One region of the Mesorhizobium sp. WSM4898 genome, then DNA from elsewhere that is predicted to be linked to it. Evidence: predicted binding sites of a transcription regulator. Region 1 holds the regulator's gene; each other region holds the start of a gene.

Region 1 (5,837 bases):
CGGCGATGTCGAACCAGGAGATCATATCCTTGATCGACATCACCTCGTCGTCGCCGTGGCTCCAGCCGAGCCTGGCCAGATAGTTGAGCAGGGCCTCCGGCAGATAGCCCATGGCGCGATAAGCCTCGACGCCGAGCGCGCCGTGGCGCTTCGACAGCTTGGCGCCGTCGGCACCATGGATCAGCGGGATGTGCGACATCGACGGCACGGTCCAGCCCATGGCGTTGTAGATTACGGTCTGGCGCGCGGCGTTGGTCAGGTGATCGTCGCCGCGGATGATGTGGGTGACGCCCATATCGTGATCGTCGACGACGACGGCATGCATGTAGGTCGGGTTGCCGTCCGAGCGCAGGATGATGAAGTCGTCGAGGTCCTTGTTCGGGAATCGCACCTCGCCCTGTACGCGGTCGTGCACGACGGTCTCTCCTTCGGTCGGCGCCTTGATGCGGATGGCGCCCTTGACGCCGGGAGGCGCCTCGGAGGGGTCGCGGTCGCGCCACTGGCCATTGTAGCGCGGCGGCAGCCCGTTGGCCCGCGCCGCCTCGCGCATCGCCTCCAGCTCGGCAGGCGTCTCATAGCTGTAATAGGCCTTGCCCAGCCGTACGAGCTCCTCTGCCACCTCACGGTGGCGCGGCGCTCGCTCGAACTGCGACACGGCCTCGCCGTCCCATGAGAGGCCGAGCCAGGTCAGCCCGTCCAGGATAGCGGCTGTCGCCGCTTCGGTGGAGCGCTCGCGGTCAGTGTCCTCGATGCGCAGCAGCATCGTGCCGCCCGTGTGCCTGGCGTAGAGCCAGTTGAACAGCGCCGTGCGCGCCCCGCCGATGTGCAGATAGCCGGTGGGCGAGGGGGCAAAGCGGGTGACGACCTTGTCGGACATGGAACTCTCGGAAGAAGCTCTGAAGCGGGCATGATTGCGCGGACTTTCGCGCGGTGGGCGTTCATGTAGCATAGGAGGTCTGGGGCGCAAGGGGCAGACCCGATGGCTGGACGTGGCCGGGGTGCGGAGGATGGCGAGAAGACGACGGCTGGCGTGAGCGAGCGCCTGCTGTTTGCCGACACCGTGCCTGCTGAGGCAGTACCGGTTTGGGTTCCCGTGCCGCGTCCGGCCACCGAGATTTCGGACGGCGACGCCGTCGTGAAGCCGCCTCCGCCGGCAGCGATCGACTTGATCCGCAGGCGGTTCCGCCGTGCCTCGTTTTCCGCGATTCGCCGGGGTGTGGCCGAGGCAGCCTCCACCGAGCTCGACCGCGGCATCGGCTTCCTCCTGGTGCCGGTGTTCCTGGCCGCCGGCGTGATACTCTATTATTCCTTGAGCGCCGAGCCGGATCTTTACAGACCGCTGGCGGCGGTGGCGCTGATGGCTCTATGCGCGGCGGTTTCGCGTCCCTGGCTGAAGACACACCTGGTCTTTATGGCGGCGCTGTTTTGCGCGCTGGGCTTCGTCGCCGCGAAGGTCGAGACCTGGCGCGCCGCTACACCGATGCTCGGCTCCGAAATCCAGACGCGGCTGACAGGCCGCGTCGTCATCGCCGAGGAAATGGCCAATGGCCGCGTCAGGCTGACCATCGATCTCCTCTCGACCGCGCATCCAAAGCTGCGCTACGCACCGGATCGCGTCAGGCTCTCGGCACGCAGGATCCCGGCCGGCATGAAGGCCGGATCGCTGGTGACGGGTTACGCGCGGCTCCTGCCGCCGACCGGGCCGGTCCGTCCCGAAAGCTATGATTTTTCCTTCGACAGCTATTTTTCCGGCATCGGCGGCAGCGGATTTTTCCTCGGCGACCCGAAACTCATTCCGCCAACCGACCCGATCGCTCAGACGAGCATCGCCTCGGCCATCGAGAACACGCGCGAAAACATTGCCGACCACATCAGAAGCACCGTCGGCGGACCCGAAGGCGAAATTGCCGCCGCACTGATCGTCGGCGTGCGCGCCGGCATTCCGGAGGACATCAACGAGGCGATGCGGCGGACCGGCATCTATCACATCATCTCGATTTCGGGCCTGCACATGGCGCTGGTCGCCGGCACGGTCATGCTTCTGCTGCGCGGCGCCTTTGCGCTGTTCCCGGATTTTTCGTCACGCCGGCCGGTGAAGAAATATGCCGCGGCAATCGCGCTTATGTCGATCGCCGCCTATCTCGTCATCTCCGGCGTGGTGGTCGCCGCCGAGCGAAGCTTCATCATGCTGGCCGTCATGCTGATCGCCGTGCTTTTCGACCGCGCCGCGCTGACGATGCGCAACTTGGCGATCTCGGCCATCGCCGTCATCCTGGTGTCGCCGCATGAAGTGGTTGGCCCGAGCTTTCAGATGTCGTTCGCGGCAACCGCCGCCCTTGTCGGCGCCTATGCCGGCTGGTCCGACTACCGCGCCGGCAAGGTGAGAGCGCCGCCGGAAAAGCGTTCGTTCCTGCGGTTCATGTCGCACAAACTGGCAGTCGGAGCAGGTGGCGCCGCAATGACGTCGATCATTGCCGGAAGTGCCACGGCGCTGTTTGCCATCTGGCATTTCCAGCGCGTCTCGCCGCTCAGCCTGCTGGCCAATCTCGCGATCATGCCGATCGTCACGATCGTGATGTTTCTCGCCGTCGCCAGCGCGGTCATGATGCCGTTCGGCTTCGACGGGCCCTTCCTCTATTTGATGGGCAAGGGCCTAGCGGCGATGATCGCGATCTCGGCGTGGATTTCGGAGTGGTCGCCGGTCGATGCCGTGGGCCTGATCTCGATCCATTCGGTGCTGCTGGCGACGATCGCGCTCGTCATCGCCACGATGGCGACTACGTGGCTCAGGCTGGCCGCAATTCCTTTCGCTGCCGCGGCCGTCATGATCATCCCGCAGGTGCGCACGCCGGACCTGCTGATCTCGGAGGACGCGCATCTGGTGGCGATGCCGATCGGCGGCGGCGAACTCGCCATCAATCGTGCCCGCTCGAACGAGTTCACCACCGATAACTGGAAACGCGCGCTCAAGGCCGAAACGATCGTGCCGCCGGAGACATTCGCCAAGGGCACACTGGACTTGGCCGATCCCGTCGACCTGCCGCCTGGATCGCCCTTTTACTGCACGGGCGACCTCTGCATTGGCCGGCATCCATCGGGCGCGATCGTCGCGCTCGCCGAGAACCGCGAAGCAGCCCGGCCTGCCTGCGACTTCGCAGACCTCATCGTCATCAACGACGCCACGGCCTACAATCCCTGCCGCGATCCACGTATTCTCGTCGTCACCAAGCGGCAGCTCGCGCGCGACGGCAGCGGCGCTGTCTTCTTCGATCCGCAATCGGCGACGGCGCGAGCAACCATTCAATACGCCGTCGAAAAACCGTACCGCCCTTGGCACGAACAGCGGCGATACTCGCGTGAGGCGAGGGGGTTGGCGCCTTACAAGAAGCCCGAGAAGCCGGAAGCCAAGCCGCAGCCCCTCAGTAGCGGCGGATGAGCCCGACGAGCTTGCCCTGAACCTTCACGCGATCGGGACCGAAGATGCGCGTCTCATAGGCCGGATTGGCAGCCTCGAGCGCGATGGAGGCGCCCTTGCGGCGGAAGCGCTTCAGCGTCGCCTCCTCGTCATCGACCAGCGCCACGACGATCTCCCCGGGGCTCGCAGTGCTGGCGTTGCGGATGATGACCGTGTCGCCGTCGAAGATGCCGGCCTCGATCATCGAATCGCCTTTGACCTCGAGCGCGTAGTGCTCGCCGCCCGCGATCATGTCCGGCGGCACTGTGATCGAATGCGTCTGGTGCTGGATGGCGTCGATCGGCACGCCGGCGGCAATGCGACCCATCACCGGGATGGAGACGGCTGAAACGGCGTCGTCGTCATTGCTGGGCGTCGGCGTGCGGGCGGGCGCCGCGGGTTTGATCTGGCGGCCGAGATTGCCTTGGCCGCCCTGGATGACGCTCGGCGAGAACTTCTTCGCCGCATTGAGGCCGGGCGCGATCGAGTCAGGTAGGCGCAGCACTTCAAGGGCACGCGCCCGGTTCGGAAGCCGGCGAATGAAACCGCGCTCCTCCAGCGCCGTGATCAGGCGGTGGATGCCCGATTTCGAGGCAAGGTCGAGCGCTTCCTTCATCTCATCGAAAGACGGCGGAATGCCGCTTTCCTTGAGCCGTTCATGGATGAACATCAGCAGTTCATGTTGTTTGCGCGTCAGCATGGCGGCCCCCATGGGTTCTGAAACCAGAATCAGAAAAACAAACCCAGAACAAACACTATCTGTTCCAGTTGTGTTCCGCAACCGTTTAAAGTTTAGTGAATGTGTTGACGTTTTGTTCAGCGTAACATCAGAACGCTGCATTCCTCGCCGGCTTCAGCCGCCGGTGCGAAGGGTTGGCGCACGATCAGGCCATTGGCATCGGCGAGCATCCTCAACATCGAGGAATCCTGGATGCCGAACGGTGTTGCGATCAACCCCCCCGCATCTTCGCGGACCACGGCGCGCACATAGTCCTGCCTGAGATCGTTGGCGTGCATTGCGACGCCTAACCGGGCCGTGCGGATTTCCTGACGGCAGGACCGGCCGCCCAGCCGCGCCAGAAGCGGCTTCAGGAACAGCTGCGAGCAGACCAGGCTTGCGACCGGATTGCCGGGCAGGCCGATGCAGCGAATGTCGCCGAGCCGGCCAAACATCAGCGGCTTGCCGGGACGCATGGCGATCTTCCAGAAGTCGAGCTGCATGCCTTCGCCGGTCAGCACGTCATGGATCAAGTCGTGGTCGCCGACGGAGGCGCCGCCAAGCGTGACGATGACGTCGGCGCCGGCCTTGACCGCCTTCTTGACCAGGGCCGCGATCGCGTCCTTGCGGTCGGCGGCAATGCCGAGGTCGAGCGCGCGCGCGCCGACCGACTGGGCCGTAGCTGTGACGCCACAGGCATTCGACGAGATGATCTGGTCGGGGCCGAGCGCGCTGCCCGGCGGCAGCAATTCATCGCCGGTGGCGATGATGGCGAGCAGCGGCTGCCGCACCACGTTGAGACTCGGATGGTTGGCCGATGCCGCCAGCGAAAGCGCCGCCGGATCGAGCTGGCGGCCTTTTTCGAGGAGCAGGTCGCCCTCGCAGAAGTCGAGGCCGCGGCGACGGACGTTTCGTCCCTCCACGGTCGGCTCGGTCACTTCGATGCCGCCGCCGCCGAGATCGCGGACATTCTCCTGGATAACGATGGTATCGGCGCCTTCGGGGAGCGGCGCGCCGGTGAAGATGCGCACGGCCTCGCCCTTGCCGACAGAGCCGGTGAAGCCACGCCCGGCGGGCGCCATGCCGATCACGGAGAGCCGCGCCGGCGCCGAGGCTACGTCGGCGGCCCGCACGGCATAGCCGTCCATCGCCGACGCATTGAAGGGCGGCTGGGTGCGCAGAGCCACCACGGGGTCGGCCAGCACCCGGCCGGACGCGTCGGCCAGCGGCACGCTTTCGCCTGGCAGCGCGGTCGCGCCGTCCAACAGGCGTTGGAGCGCCTCGGCGACCGGAAGCAAAGCCATGCTAAGGACCTACCTTGTAGTCGCCCGACTTGCCGCCGGCTTTCTCGACCAGCCTGATGCCGGAAATCGCCATGGCGCGGTCCGCTGCCTTGGCCATGTCGTAGATGGTGAGGCAGGCAACCGACGCCGCGGTCAGCGCCTCCATTTCGACCCCGGTCTTGCCGGTAACCCTGGCAAGCGCGGTGACCCTCAGGCCGGGAAGCGCGCGATCGGGCTCGATCTCGACGGCAACCTTGGTGAGAAGGAGGGGATGGCAAAGCGGGATGAGCTCATGCGTCTTCTTGGCCGCCATGATGCCGGCGATGCGCGCCGTGCCCAGCACGTCGCCTTTCTTGGCGTCGCCGGCCAGGATCATCTCCAG
Region 2 (5,837 bases), on a different contig from region 1:
CCTGATGGAGGACCGCGCCACGCTGCGCATTTCCTCGCAGCACATCGCCAACTGGCTGCGCCACAAGGTGTGCTCGGAGATCCAGGTCCGGGATTCGCTGCAGCGCATGGCGGCGATCGTCGACCGCCAGAATGTCGGCGACCCGCTCTACCGGCCGATGGCGCCCGACTTCGACAAGTCGATCGCCTTCCAGGCCGCCTGCGACCTGGTGTTCAAGGGGACAGTCCAGCCCAACGGCTACACCGAGCCGGTGCTGCATGCGCGCAGGCTGGAGCTGAAGGCGAAGGACCGGGCGGGGTAGCGCCGCGAAGCTCGCCAGGGACCTTACGCCGCCTGCGCCATGCGCTCCGCGCTCATGCGGTAGGAGATCGCCTCGGCGAGATGGATGCGGCCGACGGTTTCGCTGGCGTCGAGATCGGCGAGCGTCCGCGCGACCTTCAGCACGCGGTGATAGGCTCGCGCCGAGAAGGCGAGCTTTTCGCTGGCGTCCTTGAGCAGCGTCAGCCCGGCGGCGTCGGGCCTGGCGATCGCCTCGACGACCGAAGGCGGGCAGTGCGCGTTGGTGGTGGCCGCCGCACCCAGCCTTTCCAGCCGCTCGCGCTGCATGGCCCGGGCGCGCGCCACGCGCTGCGCCACAGCGGCACTGGCCTCGGCCTTGTCCGGCCGGATCAGGTCGCTTGCCGAGACTGCCGGCACTTCGATCCTGAGATCGATGCGGTCGAGCAGCGGGCCGGAAATGCGCGCCTGGTATTCGGTGCGGCAGCGCTCGCCGCGCAGGCAGCGATAGCCGGGCTCGCCCGACATGCCGCAGCGGCACGGGTTCATCGCCGCCACCAGCTGGATGCGCGCCGGATAGGTGACGCGGTGGTTGGCGCGCGCGATCACGCAGTCGCCGGTCTCCAGCGGCTGGCGCAGCGCGTCCAACGTCTGCGGCGTGAATTCCGGGAACTCGTCGAGGAACAGCACGCCGTGATGCGCAAGCGACACTTCGCCCGGCCGCACGCGCAAGCCGCCGCCCACCATTGCCGCCATCGACGCCGAATGATGCGGCGCGCGGAACGGCCGTCGGTCTGTCAGCTTGCCTTCGCCGAGCTCGCCCGCCACCGACGCGATCATCGAGACTTCGAGCAGCTCCTTCGGCGCCAGCGGCGGCAAGATCGAGGGCAGCCTTTGCGCCAGCATCGACTTGCCCGAGCCCGGCGGTCCGACCATCAGGAGATTGTGGCCGCCCGCCGCCGCCGCTTCCAGCGCCCGCTTGGCGCTTTCCTGGCCCTTGATGTCGGCAAGGTCCGGCAGATCGCGCGCGGCGACCTGGATGCCTGCCTCGGGACGCGACAGCACCTGGGTGCCGCGAAAATGGTTGGCGATGGCGATCAGGCTGCGCGGCGCCAGGATATCGAAATCCTTGCCGGCCCAGGCTGCCTCCGGCCCGCAGGCGAACGGACAGATCAGGCCTTTGCCTTCGGCGTTGGCGCCGATCGCCGCCGGCAGCGCGCCGGCGACAGCGGCGATGGTGCCGTCGAGCGACAATTCGCCGAGCACGACATAGCCGGCCAGCATATCGCCCGGAATGGCGCCGAGTGCGGCCATCAATCCGAGCGCGATCGGCAGGTCGTAATGGCTGCCTTCCTTGGGCAGGTCCGCCGGCGCGAGATTCACCGTCACCTTCTTCGACGGCATCGACAGGCCGGAGGCATGAAGCGCCGCCTGCACGCGTTCCCGGCTCTCTGCCACCGCCTTATCCGGCAGGCCGACGATCTGCATGCCGACCTTGCCCGGCGCGATCATCACCTGGACATCGACCGGCACGGCCTCGATGCCCTGGAAAGCCACCGTGCGAACCCGCGCTACCATCTTGTCTCAAGCCCCCGGAACCGGCTCGCTCGCCGGTCCTGCGATCAGGCGGCGAGCGGGATCAGGTTAGACAACCACAGATTTGCAGCTTAAGCAAGAACATTACGGGAACATACGGTCCCGCTCAGGGGCAGCTGAGGGGCGCTACTTCCGCTTTCCTTCCACGCAGTCCCAGAACAGGGCAGCAATGTCCGCGCCGCCGAAGCGCCGCACCTCGCGCACGCCGGTCGGCGAGGTGACGTTGATCTCGGTCATGTAGTCGCCGATGACATCGATGCCGACGAGGATGAAGCCGCGTTCCCTGAGCGCCGGCCCGATGCGGGCGCAAATCTCGCGTTCGCGCTCCGTCAGCTCGGTCTTCTCGGCGCGGCCGCCGACATGCATGTTGGAGCGCGAATCGTGCTCGGCCGGCACGCGGTTGATGGCGCCCACCGGCTCGCCGTCGATCAGGATGATGCGCTTGTCGCCCTTGCGCACGTCCTTGAGATAGCGCTGAACGATATAGGGCTCGCGAAACAGTTGGCCGAACATTTCGAGCAGCGAGGCAAGGTTGCGGTCGGCCTCGTGCAGATGGAAGATCCCCGCCCCGCCATTGCCGTAGAGCGGCTTGACGATGATATCGCCGAACTCCTTGCGGAAGGCGGCCACCTCCTGGGGGTCCTTGGTGATCAGCGTTTCCGGCATCAGGTCCGGGAATTCGGTGACGAAGATCTTTTCCGGGCTGTTGCGCACCCAGGCCGGGTCGTTGATCACCAGTGTCTTCGGATGGATGCGTTCCAAAATGTGGGTGGTGGTGATGTAGTTCATGTCGAAGGGCGGGTCCTGCCTGAGCAGCACCACGTCCATCTCCGACAGATCGGTGCGCACCGGCTCGCCTAGCGAATAATGGCTGCCCTTCTCGTCGCGCACCTGCATCTCCTCGGCGCGCGCGAACACCTTGCCGTCCCGCATCGACAGCCGGTCGGGCGTGTAGTGGAAAAGCTGGTGGCCGCGCCGCTGCGCTTCCAGCGACAGCGCGAACGTGGTGTCGCCGGCGATCGACACCGTCGAGACATGGTCCATCTGGACGGCGATTTTCAACGGCATCTCGGGTCTCCGGCAATCTCTGCCGCCGATATAGGGAAATCGGCGGCTTCTGCCAATCGGCCAGAGATTATCGGTCGAAGACCAGCCGGGAATAGCCGACGAAGGACAGCGCCATCGCGACCAGCGAGGCGACCGTCAGCGCCGCCAGCGGCGGCAGGGAGGGCAGCGCGAACAGAAGGGCACAATAGACGAGATAATTGACGATGCTGGTGGCGACGCCGACGCCGCCGTAACGCGCGCCTTCCTGCGCGATGCCTCGGCTCGACGGCGCAAAGGTCAGATGCCGGTTGATCTGCCAGGTGACGGTGAGCGCGAAGCCGATCGACAGCACGCGCGCCGCCAGCGGTCCGAGCGGCGTGACGGAAAGCAGCAGCCAGAGCGCGGCCGCATCGGCAACGAAGCCGATGCCGCCGGCAAGCACGAAGCGGGCAAGCCGGACCATCAGGCGGCTCGCGAGGCCTTGCCCGGCTCCCTCTTCGGGGAGGCCTCGCCGTTGAAGCCCGCGCGTCGCTCGATGCGGCCGGCAGGGATGGAAAGATAGAAGATGCGCTTCTGTTCGGCCCGGCCGCGCGACACCGAATCGAGGATCAGCCCGGTGACCATCGCCAGCATGGACAAGAGGAGCAGGCCAACCGACAGCACCCAGGTCGGCATGCGCGGAACAAGTCCTGTCTCGGCGAACTCGATCAGCACCGGGATCATCAGCCCGATGCTGGCCGCCAGGAAGAACAGGGCAAACGTGCCGAAGAAACGCAGCGGCTGCGTCTCCTTCACCAACATGGCGAACATCCACAGGATCCTGGCGCCGTCGCGGAAAGTCGACAGCTTCGACGATGAGCCTTCCGGGCGGCGGCCGTAGTCGAGCGCCATCTCGTTCACCGGCAGCTTGAGCTGCGAGGCATGGACCGACATCTCGGTCTCGATCTCGAAGCCGCCGGAAACCGCCGGGAAGCTCTTGACGAAGCGCCGCGAAAAGACCCGGTAGCCGGAAAAGATATCGGTGAAATCGGCGCCGAACAGGCCCTTGTAGAGCCGGTTGAAGATGCGGTTGCCGAAGGCGTGGCCGGAGCGGCCGGCGTCGTCGGTGACGCCCCGCCGGGTGCCCACCACCATGTCCGAGCGCTCGGTCAAGAGTGTGTTGATCAGCTCCGGCGCATCTTCCGGCGCGTAGGTGCCGTCGCCGTCCGCCATCACATAGATGTCGGCGTCGATGTCGGCGAACATGCGGCGCACGACATTGCCCTTGCCCTGACGCGGTTCGCGCACGACGACCGCGCCGGCCGCCCGAGCCCTGAGCGCGGTCATGTCCTTCGAATTGTTGTCGTAGACATAGATAGTCGCGGAGGGCAGCGTCTCGCGGAAGCGCCGCACGACCTCGCCGATTGTCAGCTCCTCATTGTAGCAGGGCAGGAGCACGGCGATCGCCGGCTCGTTGCGGACCTCGTGCGGCATGCCTGTCTCCGGTGCCCGGGCCCAGCCGACCAGCCGCGCCAATGCCGGCGTCTCCGGGCCGCTTGACTATTTATTGAAGCTGTTAATACCCGGTTTAAGCCTCCATCGCCAAAGACCCTGGACCGCTAGGCGTGGCGCCAAGACCCTTTCCGCAACTTCAGAAAATCGATTTTCCGATACCTTTCCTAAACGCTTTGCTGCCAGTCTGGTTACAAATTCCCCATCAGAACAGGGACATGATGCAAACGACGTTTGGCACCGGGCAGCCAGGCAGGGAAAACGCGGATCTGGCCTTCACCGATCCGCTGACCGGGCTTGGCAACCATCGTCGCTTTTACGACAAGGTCGATCGCCTGATCAGCGATCGCGCCGACGATCCCGCGCCATTCACCGTCGGCATCCTCGACCTCGACGGCTTCAAGCCGATCAACGACCTGTTCGGCCACAAGGCCGGCGACGACATCCTGATCCAGGTGGCTATGCGCTTGCGTGCCTCGATGGATGGCTATTCCACCGTCTGTCGCATCGGCGCCGACGAGTTCGCCTTCCTCTACCCGATGGTGTTCAGCGAGGAGCAGGCGGCCGAGAAGTCGCGCATGCTGATCGAGATCCTGTCGGCACCCTATGATGTCGGCGAGCGCACCGCCAGATTGTCGGCTTCGGTCGGCTGCTCGCTGTTTTATTCCGGCGACGAGACCACAGAGATCCTGATCAACAAGGCCGAGACCGCGCTCTACCACGCCAAGCGCTCGGGCCGCGGCCGCGTCGTCGTCTACACCCGCGAGATGGAGGAGGCCGCCAAGCGCGTCACCCGCATCGAGCAGGCGCTGCGCCGCGCCGTCTCGGCCGGCGAGGTCGAGCCGCATTTCCAGCCGATCGTCGACCTCACCAGTCGCCGCACCATCGGCTTCGAGACGCTGGCTCGCTGGACCGACCGCGATCTCGGCATGGTGCCGCCGAGCGTGTTCATTCCCATCGCCGAGGAGCGCGGCATCATCGGCCCGCTGTCGCAGCTGGTGCTGCGCAAGGCGACCGAGGCGGCGCGCAACTGGCCGAAGGACCTGTTCCTGTCCTTCAACCTGTCGCCCTCGCAGCTTGTCGACCAGAACACCGGCCTGCATATCCTGGCGATCCTCGACCGCACCGGCTTCGATCCGCGCCGGCTGGAGATCGAGATCACCGAAACCGGCCTGATGACCGACCCGGCTTCGGCCGAGAAGATCGTCGAGGATCTGCGCCGCGTCGGCATCCGCGTCTCGCTCGACGATTTCGGCACCGGCCAGTCGTCGCTCGGACGCCTGCGCGAATTCCATTTCGACAAGCTGAAGATCGATCGCGCCTTCGTTTCCTCGATCCTCGAAGACCGCCCCTCGGAACACATCATCCGTGCCATTCTCGCCATGTGCGAAGGACTCGGCATGGACGTTGTGGCCGAAGGCATAGAG
Region 3 (5,837 bases), 350 kb from region 1:
AATGGCCCGACGTGGTCGCCGTCACCGGACGGGCCCCGCTGCCGTCGGCCAGTGCCAAGGGGCGCTTGGGAGCGGAAGCGTCGACTTCCTCGGTGTTGTTCAGGAAGTAGTCGGCATTGCTTGGCGGCCGCGTTCCGTCGGTGGGCTCGACCATCTTCTTCGACGGGTCAACCGGTTTGACCAGGTAGGGCGTGACGATGATCACCAGATCGGTCTCGCGCCGCTGATAGGATTTCGAGGAGAACAGCGGACCGAGAACCGGCAGCTTGCCGAGCCCCGGCAGGCGCGAGGTGGTGATGTCGTTCTGCGACTGCAGAAGGCCCGCGATCATGAAGCTCTGGCCGTTTTTCAAGTCGACCGACGTCTTGGCGCGACGCACGATGAAGGCAGGAATGGAAATGCCGCTGCTGACTTCGATCGACGCGGAGGGATCGATCGACGAAACTTCGGGCGCGATATCGAGGCTGACCAGTCCACCCTTGAGCACGGTCGGCGTGAAATCAAGACCGACGCCGTATTTCTTATAGCTGACGCTGATCTTGCCGTTGTCCTCGGACACCGGGATCGGGAACTCGCCGCCGGCAAGGAAGCTCGCGGTCTGGCCCGAGCGGGCGATCAGGTTGGGCTCGGCCAGCCGCCGGGCGAGACCGCGCTCTTCCAGCGCCTTGATGGCGATGTCGATCGAAACCCCGTTGGAAAGCAACCGGCCGATGATCTCGCCGGTCCCGGCGGTCGGTACCGTGCCCGGGTCGATGATGACGTCGCGACCGCCGACGCCGAAGGCAAAGTTGGCCCCGTATTTGGCGCCGAGATCCTGTCCCGCCTGCCGGTTGATCTCGACGAAACGGACATTGAGCTGAACCTGCTGCGAGGACGAGATGTTGACCGAGTTGATCACTTCCTCATTGCCGGAGAAGCGCGACGCGATCTTGCTCGCCTTGTCGGCCGCGACCGCGTCTTCCGCCTCGCCCGAAAGCACCACGCGGCCGTTGGCCGAACCGACCTTGATCTTGGCATCCGGCACGCTGGCGCGGATGGTGTTGGCCAGTTGGTCGGTGTCCAGCGTCACCTCGATGTCGATGGTGCCGACGAGCTGCTTGTTCTGATCGAACAGCGCGATGCCGGTGGTGCCGAGATTGTTGCCCAGCACATAGAAGGACTTGTCGGTCAGCGGATTGACGTTGGCGATCTCCGGATCGCCGATGACGATCTGATAGAAGGCCGCGTTCGTCATGATCGTCTTGGGCTTGCCCTTGGCGACTTTGATCGAGGCGTTCTTGGTCGCCGAGACGTATACGACGTCGTTGTTTGCCTGGGCCGGCGCTCCAAAGGCCAGCATTCCGGCGGCTGCCAGAAAGGCGCCCGCCACCATAGCACGCAGAAGGCGCCGCCCTCTCGTCGTCCGTTCTTTGTTCAACACAGGCATTGTCCCGTTCCCGGCCGGTCCCCACCGGCTATTGTTCTTGTTCCTTGGAAGGAACGACGTCTCCGTCGGCGGGCTTGGATGGAACCTTGTATTCCTCCACCTTCGTGCCACGGGACACGATCACCGTCTTGAATTTTGGCTCCTCCGGCTCCTTCGCCACCGCCTTGACCAGCGAGGCGGCGCTTGCCTCGGCGCTCGCGGCAACCGAACCGCCGAAGGAAGAGATGGTGGTAAGCCCGTTGCCGCTGGCGCTGGCATCGGCGGCGGACCGCAAAGACAGCGACAAGGAGCCGACGGTGCGGGCGAGCGCTACCTTCTGCGCCCCTTCGTTGGTGACCTCGAGGGTCACGGAATTGGCGACCTGCGGCTCGGTCTTGCGCTCGTCCGCGCCCTGCCCGACCGAAAGCACCTTGGCGTCGGACACGACGATTTCGGACGTGACCGTCGAGCCGGCTGCCCCTTGCGCGTTCTTGGACACTTCCTGGATTTCGCCGGCATCGCGCGTCAGCACGACGTCGACCCGGTCGCCCGGCGTGATGAAGCCGCCGACGCCGGCGATCTCGTCGGTGCGGATGGTGACTGCCCGCATGCCCCGCGACAGCATGTTGGAAAGTGTGGCGCGGCCATTCGGTCCCGACAGCTTGGCGAGCAGCACCGGCTCGTTGACCTCGATCGGCGACAGCACGACGCGGCTGCCTTCGGCCAGCAGCTTGTCGACGGTCGGGAAGGCGCCTTGCGGCAGAGAATCCTGCGGCCACGGAATTTCGGTGAGTTGCGACCGGTCGAGCTGCATGCCGTAGCGCAGCGGCGCATTCGCCACGACGATGGTCTTGAACTCGACTTTGGGCTCGTGCGGCACCACGATCGATGCCGTCTTCTGCTCGGACTGGGCCCTCGCCTGGCTTTTGACCCAGAAGTCCGCGGCAAAGATCGAGATCGCGCCGAAAACGGCTGCGATGCCGATCATGGTTATGGCCCTGCCCTTCACAACGAAACCCCTGACGCCCCGTGGTCTTTTGCCGTTGAGGCTCACGCTAGGCGTTAATGTTAAAGAATCAGGAATCCGAAGGGGTGGAGCCCGCCCTATTTCCGGCGGCTTGGTTATCGAATGGTTTTGGAATAAGAGACAGTTTGATCCCTGAACGGAACAGGAACTCGTTCGCCCGCCAAAAGCGTGGCAGTATCGAGGAGTGATTCGCAGTACCGGACTTAATGGCTAGCATGGACGACACCAGCGATCTTTTCGGCAACCCGGAAAAGCAGCCCCAGCAAGTACGCGCGCCCTCGCGGCCGGCCGATCCGCTGGTGCAGGCCGCGAAGCGCTCGGCCGCCGCCCGCGACGGCAGCGAGAGCTACAGCGCCGCCGACATCGAGGTTCTGGAGGGGCTGGAGCCGGTGCGGCGGCGCCCAGGCATGTATATCGGCGGCACCGACGACAAGGCGATGCATCATCTCTTCGCCGAGGTGATCGACAATTCGATGGACGAGGCGGTGGCCGGCCACGCGACCTTCATCGACGTCGAGCTTTCGGCGGACGGATTTCTTACCGTCACCGACAATGGCCGCGGCATTCCGATCGACCCGCATCCGAAGTTCAAGAAGCCTGCGCTCGAAGTCATCATGACGACGCTGCATTCGGGCGGCAAGTTCGACTCCAAGGTCTATGAGACCTCCGGCGGTCTGCACGGCGTCGGCGTATCCGTCGTCAACGCGCTGTCCGATCACCTCGAGGTCGAGGTCGCGCGCGGGCGCCAGCTCTATCGCCAGCGCTTCTCGCGCGGCGTTCCGGTGAGCGGGCTGGAGCACCTCGGCGAGGTGCACAACCGCCGCGGCACCAGGACCCGCTTCCATCCCGACGAGCAGATCTTCGGCAAGGGCGCCGCCTTCGAGCCGGCCCGGCTCTACCGCATGACTCGCTCGAAGGCCTATCTGTTCGGCGGCGTCGAGATCCGCTGGACCTGCGATCCCTCGCTGATCAAGGAAAAGGATCAAACTCCGGCCAAAGCCGAGTTCCATTTCCCGGGCGGCCTCAAAGACTACCTCAAGGCCACCCTCGGCGACGAATTCCAGGTCACGCGCGAAGTCTTCGCGGGCAAAAGCGACAAGCAGGGCGGCCACGGCTCGCTGGAGTGGGCGGTGACCTGGTTCGGCGGCGACGGCTTCCTCAACTCCTACTGCAATACGATTCCCACTCCCGAGGGCGGCACGCATGAGGCGGGCTTCCGCAACGTGCTGACGCGCGGGCTTCGCGCTTATGCCGACCTCATCGGCAACAAGCGCGCCTCGATCATCACGACCGAGGACGTCATGATCTCGGCCGCCGGCATGCTGTCGGTATTCATCCGAGAGCCGGAATTCGTCGGCCAGACCAAGGACAGGCTGGCCACCATCGAGGCGATGCGCATCGTCGAAACCGCCATCCGCGACCCGTTCGACCACTGGCTGGCCGACAACCCGCAGGAAGCCTCGAAGCTTCTCGAATGGGTGATCGCGCGCGCCGACGAGCGTGTGCGCCGGCGCCAGGAAAAGGAAGTCTCGCGCAAGAGCGCGGTACGCAAGCTGCGCCTGCCGGGCAAGCTCGCCGACTGCACGCAGAACGCCGCGGCCGGCGCCGAGATCTTCATCGTCGAGGGCGACTCGGCCGGAGGCTCGGCCAAGCAGGCGCGCGACCGCGCCAGCCAGGCGGTGCTGCCGCTGCGCGGCAAGATCCTCAACGTCGCCAGCGCCGGCAACGACAAGCTTGCCGCCAACCAGCAGATTTCCGACCTGATCCAGGCGCTCGGCTGCGGCACCCGCTCGAAATATCGCGACGAGGACCTGCGCTACGACCGCGTGATCATCATGACCGACGCCGACGTTGACGGCGCGCATATCGCTTCGCTTTTGATCACCTTCTTCTACCAGGAGATGCCGAACCTGATCCGCGGTGGCCACCTCTATATGGCCGTGCCGCCGCTCTATTCGATCCGTCAGGGCGGTAAGGTGGCCTATGCGCGTGACGACGCGCACAAGGACGAATTGCTGCGCACCGAATTCACCGGGCGCGGCAAGGTCGAGATCGGCCGCTTCAAGGGCCTTGGCGAGATGATGGCCTCGCAGCTCAAGGAAACCACGATGGACCCGAGGAAGCGCACGCTTCTCAGGGTCGACGTGATCGATGCCGAGCAGGCGACCAAGGACGCCGTCGACGCGCTGATGGGCACCAAGCCCGAGGCCCGCTTCCGCTTCATCCAGGAACGTGCCGAATTCGCCGAGGCCGACGTGCTGGATATCTGAACGCGGACTGGTCCATAACAGGCTCCGGCACGGAGACTTGCATGTGACCTGGACGCGGCTGAAGGATCTAGCCGGGACACCGTTAAGTGAGTTGACCCAGCCGACGCGTTCGGACTGGATCTTCGCGCTGCGAACGGTTTCTGCCGGGCTGATCGCGCTGCTTGCCGCTTACGCCTTAAAGCTCGATCATCCGCAGTGGGCGATGATGACCGTGTTCATCGTCGCGCAGCCGGTCGCCGGCATGGTGCTGGCGAAAGGCTTCTACCGCCTGCTCGGTACGCTGGCCGGCGGCCTGGCGGCGATCGGCATCACATCGCTGTTCGGCACCAATCCCTGGCTCTTGGTGACGGTGCTGGCACTATGGATCGGCGTCAGCACCCTCGTTTCCTCGCTGCTGCGCAATCCGGAAGCCTATGGCGCCGCCCTTGCCGGCTATACAGCGATGATCATCAGCCTGCCGGCATTCGGGCAGGCGCATCTCGTCGTCGATCTCGCTGTCGCGCGCTGCGCGGAAATTGTGCTCGGCATCGTCTGCGCCGGCGTCACCAGCCGGCTGATCCTGCCGAAGCTCGCGGCGGACGCCATCATCTCCAGGCTGAAACGCAGCATTCTCGATCTCGCCGACTACGCCTCAGGCGCCTTTTCCGACGGCGATCCGGCCGGTCTTGCCGCTCTCCAGCGCAAGCTGATCACCGATGCCCAGACACTTGCCGAAATGCGCACCTATGCGCGCCTCGAAGCGCCGAGCTTCGCGACCCGCGCCCATCCGGTCCGGCGCACGATCGGACAGCTCCTGTGGGCGCTCTCGGCGGCCCGCGCGCTGCATACCCATGTCGCGCCGGAGAATGCGACGCTCATCCCTGTTCGCAGCGAGTTGAAGGCAATCGTCGGGGAACTCGCTACGACGCGCGACGCGTTGGACGACACCGGCCCATGGGTGGCCCGGCTCGAGGCAATCGCGATCAGGGCAAGAGAAATGGCGCCGGTGGCCACCGATCCCGGTGAAGACAAGGTCGGCACCATCACCCGCCTCACCATTGCCGCCGATTTCGCGGAGGCGCTGAAGCAGGTGATGCGCGGCTTGGATGCGCTTCGCTCGCCGGTTTCCCGAACGTCTCGTGAGCGGCAGCAACCG

What was found. The regulator LexA, encoded in region 1, represses DNA repair genes until DNA is damaged. The targets are predictions, from matches to a motif close to TGTTCNNNNTGTGTTCNG.
Region 2: P9228_RS01935 (YifB family Mg chelatase-like AAA ATPase) is a predicted target of LexA. The motif match lies at 1,950-1,967, and genes of this name have one in related genera.
Region 3: parE (DNA topoisomerase IV subunit B) is a predicted target of LexA. The motif match lies at 2,565-2,582, and genes of this name have one in related genera.

Annotation. Positions count from the first base shown of each region.
Region 1 covers NZ_JARTVQ010000003.1:375,874-381,710, forward strand. The annotation lists gene gltX (glutamate--tRNA ligase) at 1-877, opposite strand, end outside; gene P9228_RS16540 (ComEC/Rec2 family competence protein) at 980-3,436, shown strand; gene lexA (transcriptional repressor LexA) at 3,420-4,154, opposite strand; gene glp (gephyrin-like molybdotransferase Glp) at 4,271-5,476, opposite strand; gene moaC (cyclic pyranopterin monophosphate synthase MoaC) at 5,478-5,837, opposite strand, start outside.
Region 2 covers NZ_JARTVQ010000001.1:381,454-387,290, forward strand. The annotation lists gene P9228_RS01930 (malate synthase G) at 1-301, shown strand, start outside; gene P9228_RS01935 (YifB family Mg chelatase-like AAA ATPase) at 325-1,854, opposite strand; gene gshB (glutathione synthase) at 1,999-2,940, opposite strand; gene P9228_RS01945 (GtrA family protein) at 3,008-3,382, opposite strand; gene P9228_RS01950 (glycosyltransferase) at 3,382-4,392, opposite strand; gene P9228_RS01955 (EAL domain-containing protein) at 4,632-5,837, shown strand, end outside.
Region 3 covers NZ_JARTVQ010000003.1:30,706-36,542, reverse strand. The annotation lists gene P9228_RS14835 (type II and III secretion system protein family protein) at 1-1,339, opposite strand, end outside; gene cpaB (Flp pilus assembly protein CpaB) at 1,455-2,393, opposite strand; gene parE (DNA topoisomerase IV subunit B) at 2,648-4,702, shown strand; gene P9228_RS14820 (FUSC family protein) at 4,746-5,837, shown strand, end outside.